Regions from separate parts of the Variovorax sp. VNK109 genome, predicted to be linked through region 2. Evidence: predicted binding sites of a transcription regulator. Region 2 holds the regulator's gene; each other region holds the start of a gene.
What was found. The regulator FNR, encoded in region 2, switches genes on or off when oxygen is low (the NO sensors DNR and NnrR bind a similar motif). The targets are predictions, from matches to a motif close to TTGATNNNNATCAA.
Positions count from the first base shown of each region.

Region 1: cyoA (ubiquinol oxidase subunit II) is a predicted target of FNR. The motif match lies at 2,206-2,219, and genes of this name have one in related genera.
Region 3: ACO2Q9_RS15670 (fatty acid desaturase) is a predicted target of FNR. The motif match lies at 1,698-1,711, and genes of this name have one in related genera.

Region 1 covers NZ_JBMSDV010000004.1:159,157-163,782, forward strand. Annotated here, with positions in the region: gene ACO2Q9_RS15125 (DMT family transporter) at 1-361, shown strand, start outside; gene ACO2Q9_RS15130 (YchJ family protein) at 358-774, shown strand; gene ACO2Q9_RS15135 (MFS transporter) at 782-2,134, opposite strand; gene cyoA (ubiquinol oxidase subunit II) at 2,309-3,358, shown strand; gene cyoB (cytochrome o ubiquinol oxidase subunit I) at 3,369-4,626, shown strand, end outside.
Region 2 covers NZ_JBMSDV010000002.1:135,444-140,069, forward strand. Annotated here, with positions in the region: gene ccoG (cytochrome c oxidase accessory protein CcoG) at 1-283, shown strand, start outside; gene ACO2Q9_RS08155 (FixH family protein) at 348-662, shown strand; gene ACO2Q9_RS08160 (hypothetical protein) at 672-989, shown strand; gene fnr (fumarate/nitrate reduction transcriptional regulator Fnr) at 990-1,715, opposite strand; gene hemN (oxygen-independent coproporphyrinogen III oxidase) at 1,909-3,291, shown strand; gene ACO2Q9_RS08175 (sulfite exporter TauE/SafE family protein) at 3,342-4,007, shown strand; gene ACO2Q9_RS08180 (GNAT family N-acetyltransferase) at 4,066-4,374, shown strand; gene ACO2Q9_RS08185 (thioredoxin family protein) at 4,449-4,626, shown strand, end outside.
Region 3 covers NZ_JBMSDV010000004.1:277,714-282,339, forward strand. Annotated here, with positions in the region: gene ACO2Q9_RS15665 (phosphoglycerate kinase) at 1-532, shown strand, start outside; gene ACO2Q9_RS15670 (fatty acid desaturase) at 536-1,663, opposite strand; gene pyk (pyruvate kinase) at 1,827-3,260, shown strand; gene ACO2Q9_RS15680 (DUF481 domain-containing protein) at 3,277-4,059, opposite strand; gene ACO2Q9_RS15685 (phosphatase PAP2 family protein) at 4,100-4,626, opposite strand, start outside.

The sequences.
Region 1 (4,626 bases), on a different contig from region 2:
CGTCGGGTATGCCGGCTTCCTGCTGTGGACAGGCGTGCTGTCGCCTTCTGCCAGCACGGACACGTTCCCGCTGCCGCTCGGGCCGCGGCCCCTGCATTTCATCGGGCTCATGGTGGCCATCGGCCTGTTCGCGTCATGGCTGGGCACGCTGTGCTGGAACGCGGCGAGCCAGCGCCTGCCGACGGCGCTGGTCGGCCAGCTCATCGTGTTCGAGACGCTGGCCGCGCTGCTCTATGCCTTCCTGCTGCGCGGCAGCTGGCCCGGCGCGCTCACACTCGCGGGCATCGTGCTGCTGATCGCCGGCGTCATCGCGGCAGTGCGCATCAAACCCGTGCGCATCAAGCCGGAGCCGGTGGCATGACGCCGTCCAGGCGCGTCGGCCTCTCGCCCACGGCCGCCTGCCCGTGCGGCAGCGACCGCGAATACGGCGCGTGTTGCGGCCGCTGGCATGCGGGGCTGAAGGAAGGCGTGCATGCCGATACGCCCGAAGCACTCATGCGTTCGCGCTACAGCGCGTATGTGCTGGGGCTGATCGACTACCTCATGGCCACCTGGCACCCGGGCACCGCACCGGGTGATCTGGAACTGCAGCCCATCAAGTGGCTGGGCCTCGAGGTGCGTCACGCCGAGAGCACGGCCGATGCGGGGGTGGTGGAGTTCGTGGCCCGCCTGCGCACCACGAACGGGCGCGCGGAACGGCTGCACGAGACCAGCCGCTTCGTGCGCGAGCACGGGCGCTGGTATTACATCGACGGGCAGTTCGCCGGGGAGTGAGCCGCCGTCAGTGCTTGCCCGCTGCCGATGTCGCCGCGCGGCGGCGCGCGCGGTTGAAGAGCAGCGTGAGCATCGTCACGACCACGCCCGACAGCAGGTAGAACGTGACCGACACGAGGCCGAAGCGCTCCGACAGCCACAGCACCACCAGCGGCGCGAACGCCGCGCCGAACAACCACGCCAGATCGGTGGACAACGCTGCGCCCGTGTAGCGGAAGCGCGGCAGGAAGTTCGATGTGAGCGGGCCTGCCGCCTGCGCGTAAGACAGTCCCAGCAGGATGGCGCCGCTCAGGATGAACACGTTCTGCCCCGCGATGCTGCGCTCCAGCAGGAAGGGTGCGGCCAGGCTCCACACGCCGATCGCGATGGACAGGCTGCCCAGCAGGCGCAGGCGGCTGTAGCGGTCCGACAGCCAGCCCGAGATCGGCATGGCGGCGGCGCACAGCAGCGCGGCGATCACCTCGACCACGAGCAGCGGGCCGATCGGCCGGCCCCCTTCCAGCAGGATCCACGACAGCGGGAAGAACGTGACGAGGTGGAACAACGCATAGCTGGCCAGCGGCGCGAACGCACCCAGCAGCAGGTTGCTGCCCTGCTCGCGCAAGAGTTCGGCAGGCTTGCAGGGTTCGAGTTCGCGGGCCTGCAGTTCACGGTCGTATTCGTGCGTGACGACGAGGCGCAGCCGTGCGAACAGCGCCACCACGTTGATGGCGAACGCCGCAAAGAACGGATAGCGCCAGCCCCAGGTGATGAACTCTTCGGGGCTGATGGTGAACCACAGGTACGCGTACAGGCCGGCTGCCACCAGCAGGCCCAGCGGTGCTCCCAGCTGGCCCAGCATGGCGTACCAGCCGCGCTTGTGGCGCGGCGCATTCAGCGCCAGCAGCGAAGGCAGGCCGTCCCAGGAACCGCCGAGCGCCAGGCCCTGACCGATGCGCAGCAGCGCGAGCAGCAGGCCGGCCCAGGGCGTCGCTTCTGTGTGAACGGGCAGGATGCCGATACCCACTGTGGATGTACCCAGCATCATCAGCGCGACGGTCAGCTTGGCGCCGCGACCCCAGCGGCGCTGGATCTCCATGCCTGCCAGCGTGCCGATGGGGCGCACGCAGAACGCGAGCGCCACCAGCGCAAAGGACATGAGCTGTCCTTCGAGCGGGCTGAGGTACGGGAAGAAGGCCGCCGGGAAGACCAGGACCGAGGCGATCCCGTAGACAAAGAAGTCGAAATACTCGGAGGAGCGCCCGATCACCACGCCGACGGCGATTTCGCTCGGGGCCACCGACGGGTTGGACTCGCTGTTGCGCAGTACGGGGGGTACTGCGGAAGGGCTTGTGGGCATTGCCATCTCTGTCGTACTCATTTACTTTTCACCCCTAGGTAAAGCGGGTCCAGGCAGTTACAAGCTAAGCCCTGGGACAAAATGTCCAATCGTTGATAGCGGTCAATGTAAGTACAGTTTTCAGGCTCCGGCAATTCTCGTTTACCCCGGCTAGAGGCAGAAATCATGGCTCACCCTCGACATCAACAGGCTGTAATGCGGTCTCCGCTGCTGCGGCTCACTATGCTCGCGCTGGCTGCAGCCGTGCTGTCCGGTTGCAATATGGTGGTGATGAAACCGTCCGGTTACATCGCCCAGCAGCAGGCCAACCTGATCGTACAGGCCACGGTGCTGATGTTGATCATCATCATCCCTGTCATCCTGCTGACGCTTTTCTTCGCTTGGCGCTATCGCGCCTCCAACACCGAAGCCGACTACCAGCCCGAATGGGACCACTCCACCCGGCTCGAACTCCTCATCTGGGGCGCGCCGCTGCTCATCATCATCGTGCTGGGCGCCATCACCTGGGTCAGCACCCACAAGCTCGACCCGTACCGGCCGCTCGAACGCATCGACGCGAAGCGCGAAGTACCCGCCGAAGTGAAGCCGCTCGTGGTGCAGGTCGTCGCGCTCGACTGGAAGTGGCTGTTCCTCTACCCCGAGCAGGGCGTCGCCTCGGTCAACGAACTCGCGCTGCCGGTGGACCGGCCGGTGCAGTTCCGCATCACTTCCTCCACGGTGATGAATGCGTTCTACATCCCCGAAATGGCCGGCATGATCTACGCCATGCCCGCCATGGAAACCAAACTCCACGGCGTGCTCAACCGGACGGGTGAATTCCGCGGCATCTCGGCCAACTTCAGCGGCGACGGCTTCTCCGGCATGAACTTCGCCGTGAAAAGCCTGGCCGACGAAGACTTCAGGCGCTGGATCGACACCGCGCGCAAGGCCGAAGCCGGCATGCTCAGCCGCGCCGGCTACCTCGAACTCGAAAAGCCGAGCCATCGCGTGCCCGTGGCGCACTACGCCTCGGTCGACAAGGGCCTGTACGACGCCATCGTCAACCGCTGTGTCGACACCGCCCGCATGTGCGCGGCCGACATGATGGCCATCGACGAACGTGGCGGCGGCGGCAAGGGCGCGGTGGCCGGCCTGACCAACCGTCCGGCTTCCACCCTCTACGGCCTGAAGGACCGCATGGTCGTCGCTGCGCTGTGCACGCCTGAAAACCCGAGCGGCACGCCCGTCGCCACCCTCATCCGATAAGAAGAACGCCATGACTGCCGATCTCCAGCACCTCATCTTCGGGCGGCTCACGCTCGAGGCCATTCCGTACCACGACCCCATCCTCGTCGCGACCTTCGCCGGCGTGGTGCTCGGCGGCCTTTTCGTACTCGGCTTCGTCACGAAGATGGGCTGGTGGGGCACGCTGTGGCGCGACTGGATCTGCTCCATCGACCACAAGCGCATCGGCATCATGTACATCATCCTCGGGCTGGTGATGCTGCTGCGCGGCTTTGCCGACGCGATCATGATGCGGCTGCAGCAGGCCATCGCCTTCGGCGACAACCTCGGCTACCTGCCGCCGCACCACTACGACCAGATCTTCACCGCGCACGGCGTGATCATGATCTTCTTCGTCGCCATGCCGCTGGTGACGGGTTTCATGAACTACGTGGTACCGCTGCAGATCGGAGCGCGCGACGTCGCCTTCCCCTTCCTCAACAACTTCAGTTTCTGGATGACCGTGGGCGGTGCCGTGCTGGTGATGATGTCGCTGTTCGTCGGCGAATTCGCGCGCACCGGCTGGCTGGCGTACCCGCCGCTCTCGGGCATCCTCAGCAGTCCGGGGGTCGGGGTCGACTACTACCTCTGGGCGCTGCAGGTCGCGGGGGTCGGGACGACGCTCTCGGGCATCAACCTGATCGCCACGATTGTGAAGATGCGCGCGCCCGGCATGTCGTTCATGAAGATGCCCGTCTTCACCTGGACGTCGCTGTGCACCAACGTGCTGATCGTCGCCACCTTCCCCGTGCTCACCGCGACGCTCGCACTGCTCACGGCCGACCGGTATCTCGGCACCAACTTCTTCACGAACGATCTCGGCGGCAACCCGATGATGTACGTGAACCTCATCTGGATCTGGGGCCACCCCGAGGTGTACATCCTCGTGCTGCCGGTGTTCGGCATCTTCTCGGAAGTCGTCTCCACCTTCAGCCGCAAGCGCCTGTTCGGCTACGCGTCGATGGTCTACGCGACGGTGGTGATCACCATCCTGTCGTACCTCGTGTGGCTGCACCACTTCTTCACCATGGGTTCGGGCGCGAGCGTGAACGCCTTCTTCGGCATCACGACGATGATCATCTCCATACCGACCGGGGCGAAGATGTTCAACTGGCTCTTCACCATGTACAAGGGCCGCATCAAGTTCGAGCTGCCCATGATGTGGACCGTCGGCTTCATGGTGACCTTCGTCGTCGGCGGCATGACGGGCGTGCTGCTCGCCGTGCCGGCTGCCGACTTCGTGCTGCACA
Region 2 (4,626 bases):
CGTCGACGGTGGGCGGCTGGAGAACGTCTATCGCCTGCAGATCATGAACGCGACCGAGAAGCCGCAGACCTACCGCATCAGCGCGGGCGGGCTCGAAGGCCTGGGCGTCGCATCGGACACCGATGTGGAAGTCGGCCCCGCCGAGTCGCGCTGGGTTCCGGTGCGGCTGCAGATTCCCTATGGCAGCGCGGCATCGGGCTCGCATCCGGTTCACATCGACGTGCAGGCATTGGGCGACAGCGCACACGTGTCCGAGAAGGCCGTTTTCCTGGTACCCCGCTGAACATCCATTCAAGACATCACCACGAAGGAGACACGCCATGTCAAAGAACACGATGACGCCCCGCATGCCGGGGGCCAGACCCGCAATAGCAGCTGCATCACCTGCAAAGCCCGCAGAACCATGGTGGAAGTTCGGCCACGTCTGGCTCGTCATCTCCGGTCCGGCCATCGTGGTGGTGGCCGGGCTCGTCACGGCGTGGATCGCGCTGTCGTCGCCCGATCCGGTGGTCGATGCCGACTACTACCGCAAGGGCATCGAGATCAACAGGACGCTGGCCGAGCGCAGCCTGTCGCCTGCCATGCATGCGCGCAACCACGCGGCCACGCCGACGGACGACTTGCCCGTGAAGCCTGCAGCGCAAGCCGCCACTCGCCCGTAGGAGCCCGCCATGCTCAAACAACGCCTGATGTGGATCGCCTGGCCGGCGTTCCTGATGGCCGGTGTGCTGGAGATGCTGGTGTTCGCGACGGTGGACCCGGGCGACCTTCACTGGTTCGGCCAGCCCGTCACGCTCTCGCGTCAGGGCGTCTACACGCTGGCGTTCTTCGCGTTCTGGGCGATCACCATGGCGTCGAGCGCACTGACGACCTTGCTGTCGATGTCGCCGTTCGAGGTGAATCGCTGCCCGGTGCCGGTGGACGAGCGACCCGAGGACTGCGCGCGGCACGCCTGCGCGACGGATGGAAAAGCCCGGCAGATATCCTGATCAATTGCAGGCGGTGGAAGGCGGATTCACCAGCCGCTTGAGCGCATCCACATCGAGGATGCGCACGTGGCGCTGCTTCACTTCCACGATGCCTTCCTCGGCAAACTTCGAGAAGGTGCGGCTCACGGTTTCGAGCTTGAGGCCGAGGTAGCTGCCGATTTCCTCGCGCGTCATGCGCAGCACGAGTTCGGACTGCGAGAAGCCGCGCGCATGCAGGCGCTGCACGAGATTCAGCAGGAACGCCGCCAGCCGCTCTTCGGCGCGCATGCTGCCCAGCAGCAACATCACGCCGTGTTCGCGCACGATCTCGCGGCTCATGATCTGGTGCACGTGGCGCTGCAGCGCGGTGACTTCGCGCGACAGGTCCTCGATGCGGTCGAAGGGCATGACGCAGACTTCCGCGTCTTCCAGCGCCACCGCATCGCAGGTGTGGCGATCGTTCACGATGCCGTCCAGCCCGATGATCTCGCCCGCCATCTGGAAGCCGGTCACCTGGTCACGGCCATCTTCGGTGGCGATGCAGGTCTTGAAGAAGCCGGTGCGGATGGCGTAGAGCGACGTGAATTCCTCGCCGTTGCGGAACAGGGGTGTGCCGCGTGCGACCTTGCGACGGGTGGCAACCAGGTCGTCCAGGCGCTCCATCTCTTCCTTTTGCAGGCCCACGGGCATGCACAGCTCGCGCAGGTTGCAGTTGGAGCAGGCGACTTTGATGGTCTGGGGCGTCATGCGTGCGGCCACGGGAAGGGGCCTCAAGCTTACAACCTTCGGGTCCTGTGCGGTGAAAACGGGCGCGTCGTGCATGGTCACTCCTGATATGAAGCAAATTGTCCCGGCAGCGGTGTGAGCCCGGGTTGATCCATGTCAAGGAACGGTCCGGTCGGCTGCGGCAAAGTCACGGTGCACCATCAGAAAGCACCCCATGAACGCCGTTACCCCCGATCTGCTGCGCCGTTTCGACGTTTCGGGCCCCCGTTACACCTCCTACCCGACGGCCGACCGTTTCGTGGAAGCCTTCACGGCCGATGACTACACCCAGGCGCTGACCCAGCGTCGGCACGGGGCCGCGGCCATGACGCAGCCTCTGTCGCTGTATGTGCATGTGCCGTTCTGCGAATCGCTCTGCTACTACTGCGCCTGCAACAAGATCATCACGAAGCACCACGACCGCGCGGCGCCTTACCTGCGCTATCTGGCCCGCGAGGCAGAGCTGCACACGAAGCACCTGGGCACCGGTCAGACGGTGACGCAGCTGCATCTGGGCGGCGGCAGCCCGACCTTCCTGTCCGACGACGAATTGCGCGAACTCATGGCCATGCTGCGCCGCCACTTCGCGCTGGCGCCGGGCGGCGAGTTTTCCATCGAGGTGGACCCACGCACGGTGGACGCGAAGCGCTTGGCCGTGTTGGCCGAACTCGGCTTCAACCGACTGAGCTTCGGTGTGCAGGACTTCGACCCTGCCGTGCAGAAAGCCGTGCATCGCGTGCAGCCGGTCGAACAGGTGTTCGAACTCATGGAGGCCGCGCGCCAGCACGGTTTCGACTCGGTCAACGTCGACCTGATCTACGGCCTGCCGCAGCAGACACCGGAATCCTTCAGCCGCACGCTGGCGCAGGTGTGCGAACTTCGGCCGGACCGCATCGCGCTCTACGCCTACGCGCACCTGCCCGAGCGCTTCAAGCCGCAACGGCGCATCGCCGTCGCCGAACTGCCGGGCGCGGGCGGCAAGGTCTCGATGCTGGCAAGCGCGCTCGACGCGTTCAGCGACGCGGGCTATGTGTACATCGGCATGGACCACTTTGCGCTGCCGGGCGACGCGCTGGCGGTGGCCAAGCGGCAGGGCCGCCTGCACCGCAATTTCCAGGGCTACAGCACGCAGCCCGATTGCGACCTCATCGCCCTGGGCGTGTCGGCGATCGGGCGTGTGGGCGCCACCTACAGCCAGAACGCGAAGACGATGGGCGAATACTGTGACCTGCTCGACCAGGGCCGGCTGCCCGTGGTGCGTGGCCTTGCGCTCACGCGCGACGACCTGATCCGCCGCGCGGTGATCATGGCGCTCATGTGCCAGGGCCAGTTGCTCCATGAATCGATCAACCTGGCGTGGCTCATCGACTTTTCCAGCTATTTCAGGGCCGAACTCGAGGCGCTGAAAGACCTGGAAGAGCAGGGCATGGTGACGGTGAGCGACACCGGCATCCAGGTCACGGCGACGGGCTGGTTTGTCGTGCGTGCCGTGGCCATGGTGTTCGACCGTTACCTGCAGGCCGATCGCACACGTGCGCGGTTCTCGCGCATCATCTGAACGGGGTTGCCGTGCTGCCCTCCGCTTCGCTCGCCCTGACCGCGCTGCTGATGGGGCTGCTCGGCGGGCCGCATTGCCTGTCGATGTGCGGCGCGGCGTGCACCGCGCTGGGCAAGGTGGCCGGGCCGCAGCGCGGCATGGCGCTCTGGGGTTTCCAGTCCGGGCGTTTGCTCGGCTATTCGGCGCTTGGCGGCGTGGCTGCAGCGTCGATGCAGGCCGTCGGCTGGCTGGGCACGCAGTCGGCGGCGCTGCGTCCTGCGTGGACGCTGCTGCATGTGGCGGCGATGCTCATGGGACTGGTGCTGCTGGTGCGCGCGCGCCAGCCGGTGTGGCTGGAGCTGGGGGCGCGCAAGGTCTGGCAGCGCGTGCGCGGTGCTGGCACGACGGCCGCGCTCGGTACGCCGGTGATCGTGGGCGCGCTGTGGGCCTTGCTGCCGTGTGGCCTGCTGTACTCGGCCCTGCTGGTCGCGGCGCTTAGCGGCTCGGCTGTGCAAGGCGCGATGACGATGGCGCTGTTCGCACTGGGCAGCGCCGTGGCGCTGACGGTCGGCCCGTGGCTCTGGCTGAGGCTGGGTGAAGCGGGCCGGGGCAAGCGCGCATGGGGCGACGGGCGTTGGGGCGTCCGCGTGGCCGGCGCGGCGCTGGCGGGCATGTCGGCGTGGGCACTGTGGATGGGGCTGGCGCACGACATGGCGCCTTGGTGCACCACGCCGTAGTTCTTTTCCTTAGCTGCTATAACGGCCGGGTGTCCAACCTTTCGCTGCAAGAGTCCGCATGGCCGACATCACCTTCACCAACAACGCCGAAAAGCATCGCTACGAAATCCATTCCGACGGCCAGCTCGCCGGCTTCTGTGAATACAACGTGCTGACCGACGCGCTGATGTTCACGCACACCGAAGTGCTGCCTGCGTTCGAGGGCCAGGGCTTGGGCTCCAGGCTGGCGAAGCACGTGCTGGACGATGTGCGCGTGCAGGGCAAGCACGTCATTCCCGTGTGCCAGTTCATCGCCGGCTACCTGCGCAAGCATCCGGAATACCAGGATCTGGTGCGGGAAGACATCCGCCGAGCATTCAAGATCTGACATCGAAGATCTGGCGTCAGATCTGTCAGTCCCGTCCTGCATCGCCGCCTGGCCGATCCGGCTAGCATGAAGCCATGAACCACACCTACGCTGCCACCGAACCGCCGCGCGCCGAGATCGACGCGCTCATGGGGCCCACCATCGTCGAATTCGGCGCGCCCTGGTGCCCGCATTGCAAGGCGGTGCAGGCGCCGCTGTCTGCCGCGCTGGACGGGCATGAAGGCGTCCGCCATTACAAGATCGAGGACGGCG
Region 3 (4,626 bases), on a different contig from region 2:
CATCGCCAACACCTTCATGCTGGCCGCTGGCCTGCCCATCGGCAAGAGCCTGGCCGAACCGGACCTCGTGGATCAGGCGAAGGCGGTGATCGACGCCATGGCCGCGCGCGGCGCGCAGGTGCCGATTCCCGAAGATGTGGTGACGGCCAAGACCTTCGCGGCCGACGCGCCTGCGACCGTGAAGGCCGCGACCGACGTGGCGGCGGATGACCTGATCCTGGACATCGGCCCGAAGACGGCCGCAAAGCTGGCACAGACGCTCAAGTCCGCCGGCACCATCGTCTGGAACGGCCCCGTCGGCGTGTTCGAGTTCGACGCGTTCGCCAAGGGCACCGAAGCAATCGCACGTGCGATTGCCGACAGCGACGCGTTCAGCATCGCGGGTGGCGGCGACACGCTGGCCGCCATTGCCAAGTACGGCATCGAGAAGGACGTGGGCTACATCTCCACCGGCGGCGGCGCCTTCCTCGAGGTGCTGGAAGGCAAGACGCTGCCGGCGTTCGAGATTCTCTCGAAACGCGCGGCGGGTTGAGGGTCAGGCCGGCTGCGGCGAGGGCTCGCTCGTCGCGCGGCCCTTGAAGTCGGTCCAGCAGCGCTGCGTGAAGTCGTACAGCTTGCAACGGCGCGCCGTGTCGAAATACCAGCGCCACGAGAAGCGCTGGATCACGATGCGGCCGGGCAGCATGTCTTCCAGCATCTTCTGCGCGTTCTTCAGGCGGTAGAGCGGCACGCTCATGTCCACGTGGTGCGCCGTGTGCTCCATGATGTGGTGCATCAGCGAGCCGATGCGCCACGGGAAGGTCAGGTGCACGGTGGTAGACACGAAAGGCTGGGCGCGTTGCCACTTGGCCTTGTCGTCGTGCCAGGACACCTTGACGTGCGTGTGGTGCACGTACACCACGAAGCCGATCATGGCGCACCAGAACAGGAAGGGCACGAGACCGGCCGTGACCAGCAGCGTCAGCACCGACTGGTCGGTGAAGTACGCGGCGGCCCACAGCGCGCCAGCCCACAGGGCCGCGAACGCGGTCACCAGCACGCCGTCCCAGACGAACGCGGCGCGGCGCGTGGGCATGGCTTCACGGCTCGGGAAGAACATCTTGTTCCACCAGATCTCGATCATGTAATACAGGCCCGGCGCCCAGCCGCTGCGGTAGACGCGTTGCATCAGGCGCTGGCGCAGGGGCAGTGCGGCGTATTCCTCGGGCGTGAGCGGCGCCCACACGAAATCCACGCCCTTGAGGTTGGTGAAGCCGTGGTGCACCACGTTGTGGCCGACGTCCCACAGGCTGTAGGGCGTGAGCGAGGGCAGGAAGGCGATGCGGCCCAGCCACTTGTTGAGTTTGCGGTGCTCGGTCAGGCTCTGGTGGCAGGCGTCATGGCCGATGATGAACAGGCGGCCGATCACGAAACCGGCGGCCAGGCCGCACAGCGTCTTGGCCCACCACGGGTCGAACAGCACGGCGGCGGTGTACAGGCCCAGCAGCAACGCGTAGTCGAAGGCGAGCAGCAGGAAAGCGCGCAGCGTGTTGCGTTCGGACAGCGGCATCAGCCATTCGCGCAGGATCTTGCGGTGCGGAAGCGGTTCGGCCGGAGACAGCGGCGCGGCAGGCAGATGGCCGTCGGACGGCTGCCTGGAGGTCAGTTCGGGCGTTTGATTCATGGCGCGGATGATAAACAGTCGCAGTGACAGCCCGCTGACTGGGATCAACCTGTAGGGGAATTGGGGGCGCCAGGAATGTAACGGGGTCGGAACCCGGGCAACTACCGGAGCAATTGCGCCATGTGAGAATGCGCCATCGAACCAGAGCCCCCAGGAGACAGACATGGTCAGCCGTGCAACCAAGATCGTGGCCACCCTCGGCCCCGCTTCCAGCGACCCAGCCCTGCTGGAACAGATGATCCGCGCCGGCGTGAACGTCGTGCGCCTGAACTTCAGCCACGGCAAGGCGCAGGACCACATCGACCGGGCGACGCTGGTCCGCGAGGCCGCGCAGCGTGCCGGCCGCGAGGTGGCCATCATGGCCGACCTGCAGGGGCCCAAGATCCGCGTCGGCAAGTTCGCCGAAGGCAAGGTGATGCTGGTCTCGGGCGCGCCCTTCGTGCTGGATGCGTCGCGCACCGAGCCCGGCGACATCCACGGCGTGGGCCTGGACTACAAGGAACTGCCGCGTGACGTGAAGGCGGGCGACATCCTGCTGCTGAACGACGGGCTGATCGTGCTGGCCGTGGAAGCCGTGCGTGGCGAGCAGGTGCACACCGTGGTGCGCCTGGGCGGCGAGCTGTCCAACAACAAGGGCATCAACAAGCAGGGCGGCGGTCTTACGGCGCCGGCGCTCACCGCCAAGGACATGGACGACATCAAGACTGCGATGAGCTTCCAGGCCGACTATCTGGCCGTGAGTTTTCCCAAGAACGCGACCGACATGGAAATGGCCCGCCAGCTGGCCAATGTGGCCGCAGCAGAATACCGGCACCGGCCCGCGCTGATCGCCAAGATCGAGCGCGCCGAGGCGATCCCCCGGCTGGAGGAAATCCTCATGGCCAGCGACGGCATCATGGTGGCGCGCGGCGACCTGGCCGTCGAGGTCGGCAACGCCGCCGTGCCTGCGCTGCAAAAGCGCATGATCAAGCTCGCGCGCGACAACGACAAGGTCGTCATCACCGCCACGCAGATGATGGAGAGCATGATCACCAACCCCGTCCCCACGCGCGCCGAGGTCAGCGATGTGGCCAACGCCGTGCTCGACGGCACCGATGCGGTGATGCTGAGCGCCGAGACGGCGGCCGGCCGCTATCCGCTGGAAACGGTGATCGAGATGGCGCAGATCTGCAGCGCCGCAGAAGCCGCGGAAGACGTGGAGCTGGACGCTGACTTCACCGGCAAGACTTTCGGCCGCATCGACCAGTCCATCGCCATGGGCGCGCTGTTCACTGCCCATCATCTGGGCGCGAAGGCCATCGTGGCGCTGACCGACTCGGGCTCGACCGCGCTGTGGATGAGCCGCCACCGCATCCACATCCCGATCTACGCGCTCACGCCCAAGCTGGCGACCCAGCGAAAGATGGCGCTCTATCGCAACGTGCGCCCGCTGCTCATGGACCAGAGCGTGGACCGCGACACCGCGCTCAGCGAAGCCGAAGGCCACCTCAAGAAGCGCAACATCGTGCAGCCGGGCGATGTGTATGCCATCACCTGCGGCGAGCCCATGGGCGCGCCGGGCGGCACCAACATGCTCAAGATCGTCCGGGCGAGCTGACGGCCCGCCCTCTCCATCAGTCGAAACGCCAGGACACACCCGTCACGAGCGCGGTGTCGGTCGACTTGAGGCCCAGGCCCGGGTCGCTGTTGTAGCGCATCGACAGGCCGGCAGTCAGGTTGAGCGACTTGGTCATCGCCACCGACACCTTGGCATCGAACACCGCGCGCTTCTGGCCTGAATCGCGCAGGTTCGGATAGAACGTGAGCTTCTGCTGGAAGGTCGCGGTGTCGGTCAGCTTGTGGTTGGACTCTTCGCCCATCACCAGTTCGAGCCGTCCGTAGCTGGTGCGCGTCTGACCGTCGATGACGGCGGGGTTGGCGTAGTTGTCTTGGGTGTAGGCCAGACCGCCGGTCACGTCGAACGTGTGCCGTTCGCTCTGGAAGACGTGATAGCCCAGACCGCCTGCGAATGTGCTGCGCAGGTCGAGGTTGGCCAGTTCGTCGCGCAGGAAATCACCCGAACCGAAGCCGAAGATCGCGCCGCTGATGTCGCGGTTGTATTGCGTGCCGGCGAGGTAACGCTCTGTCGTGCGCGTGCCGTTGTTGCGCGCGGTCTGCACCTGCGATGTGAAGGTCCACTTGTCGCCCGAGGTCACGCGCGCGCCGTCGAACTGCAGGTTGAGTGCGGCGGAGCTGCTGTTGCCGGACGTCGCGTTGGCCGCAGCGGTGAACAGGTAGCGCCATTCACCATCGGGTTTGAGGGTGACCTGCGCGTGGCTCGTGCCTGCTGCAACGAATGCGGATGCGGCCAGTGCGCAGCGCAGCACGCGCGCCTTCCGGGATGAGGGGCGGTACATGGGACTTCTCCTGCTCGAAAACTGCTTTGACCCAGTGGGTTCAAATGCCCGGTACAGGAGTTCCAGCCGAATGGTGAGTAGATGTTTCGCGTCGAAAACCTCGTGCGAACTTCGTCAGACCACGTGCAAGCTGTGCCGACAGCAAGCCGACGACCGCGCCGCAGAGGATGTCCGCCGGGAAGTGCACGCCCAGGCACAGGCGGCTCCAGGCGATCAGCGCGGCCACACCGAAGCCCGCGATCATCGCCATGCGCGGCACGCGCGAAAGAAGGAGCGAACACGCAAATGCGAAGGCGCCTGATGCATGGAGACTCGGCAACCCGGGGCCCCCGGAGTGGTCAATCCACTGGATGCCGAGCCCCAGCACCGCCGGCCGGGGCATCGCCAGGCCATGCCGGAGCAGCCGCGCCGCGATCCATGCGAGCAGCAGGGCGAGCACCGTCTGCAAGGCTGCATCGCGCAGCGCGGGACGCCACACCGCCGTCGCCAGCAACGCGGCAATGCTCAGGCCCGGGAGGTACAGCGAGGCGTACTTCGCCAGCAGAATCAGGTCGGAGGGCGTCTGCG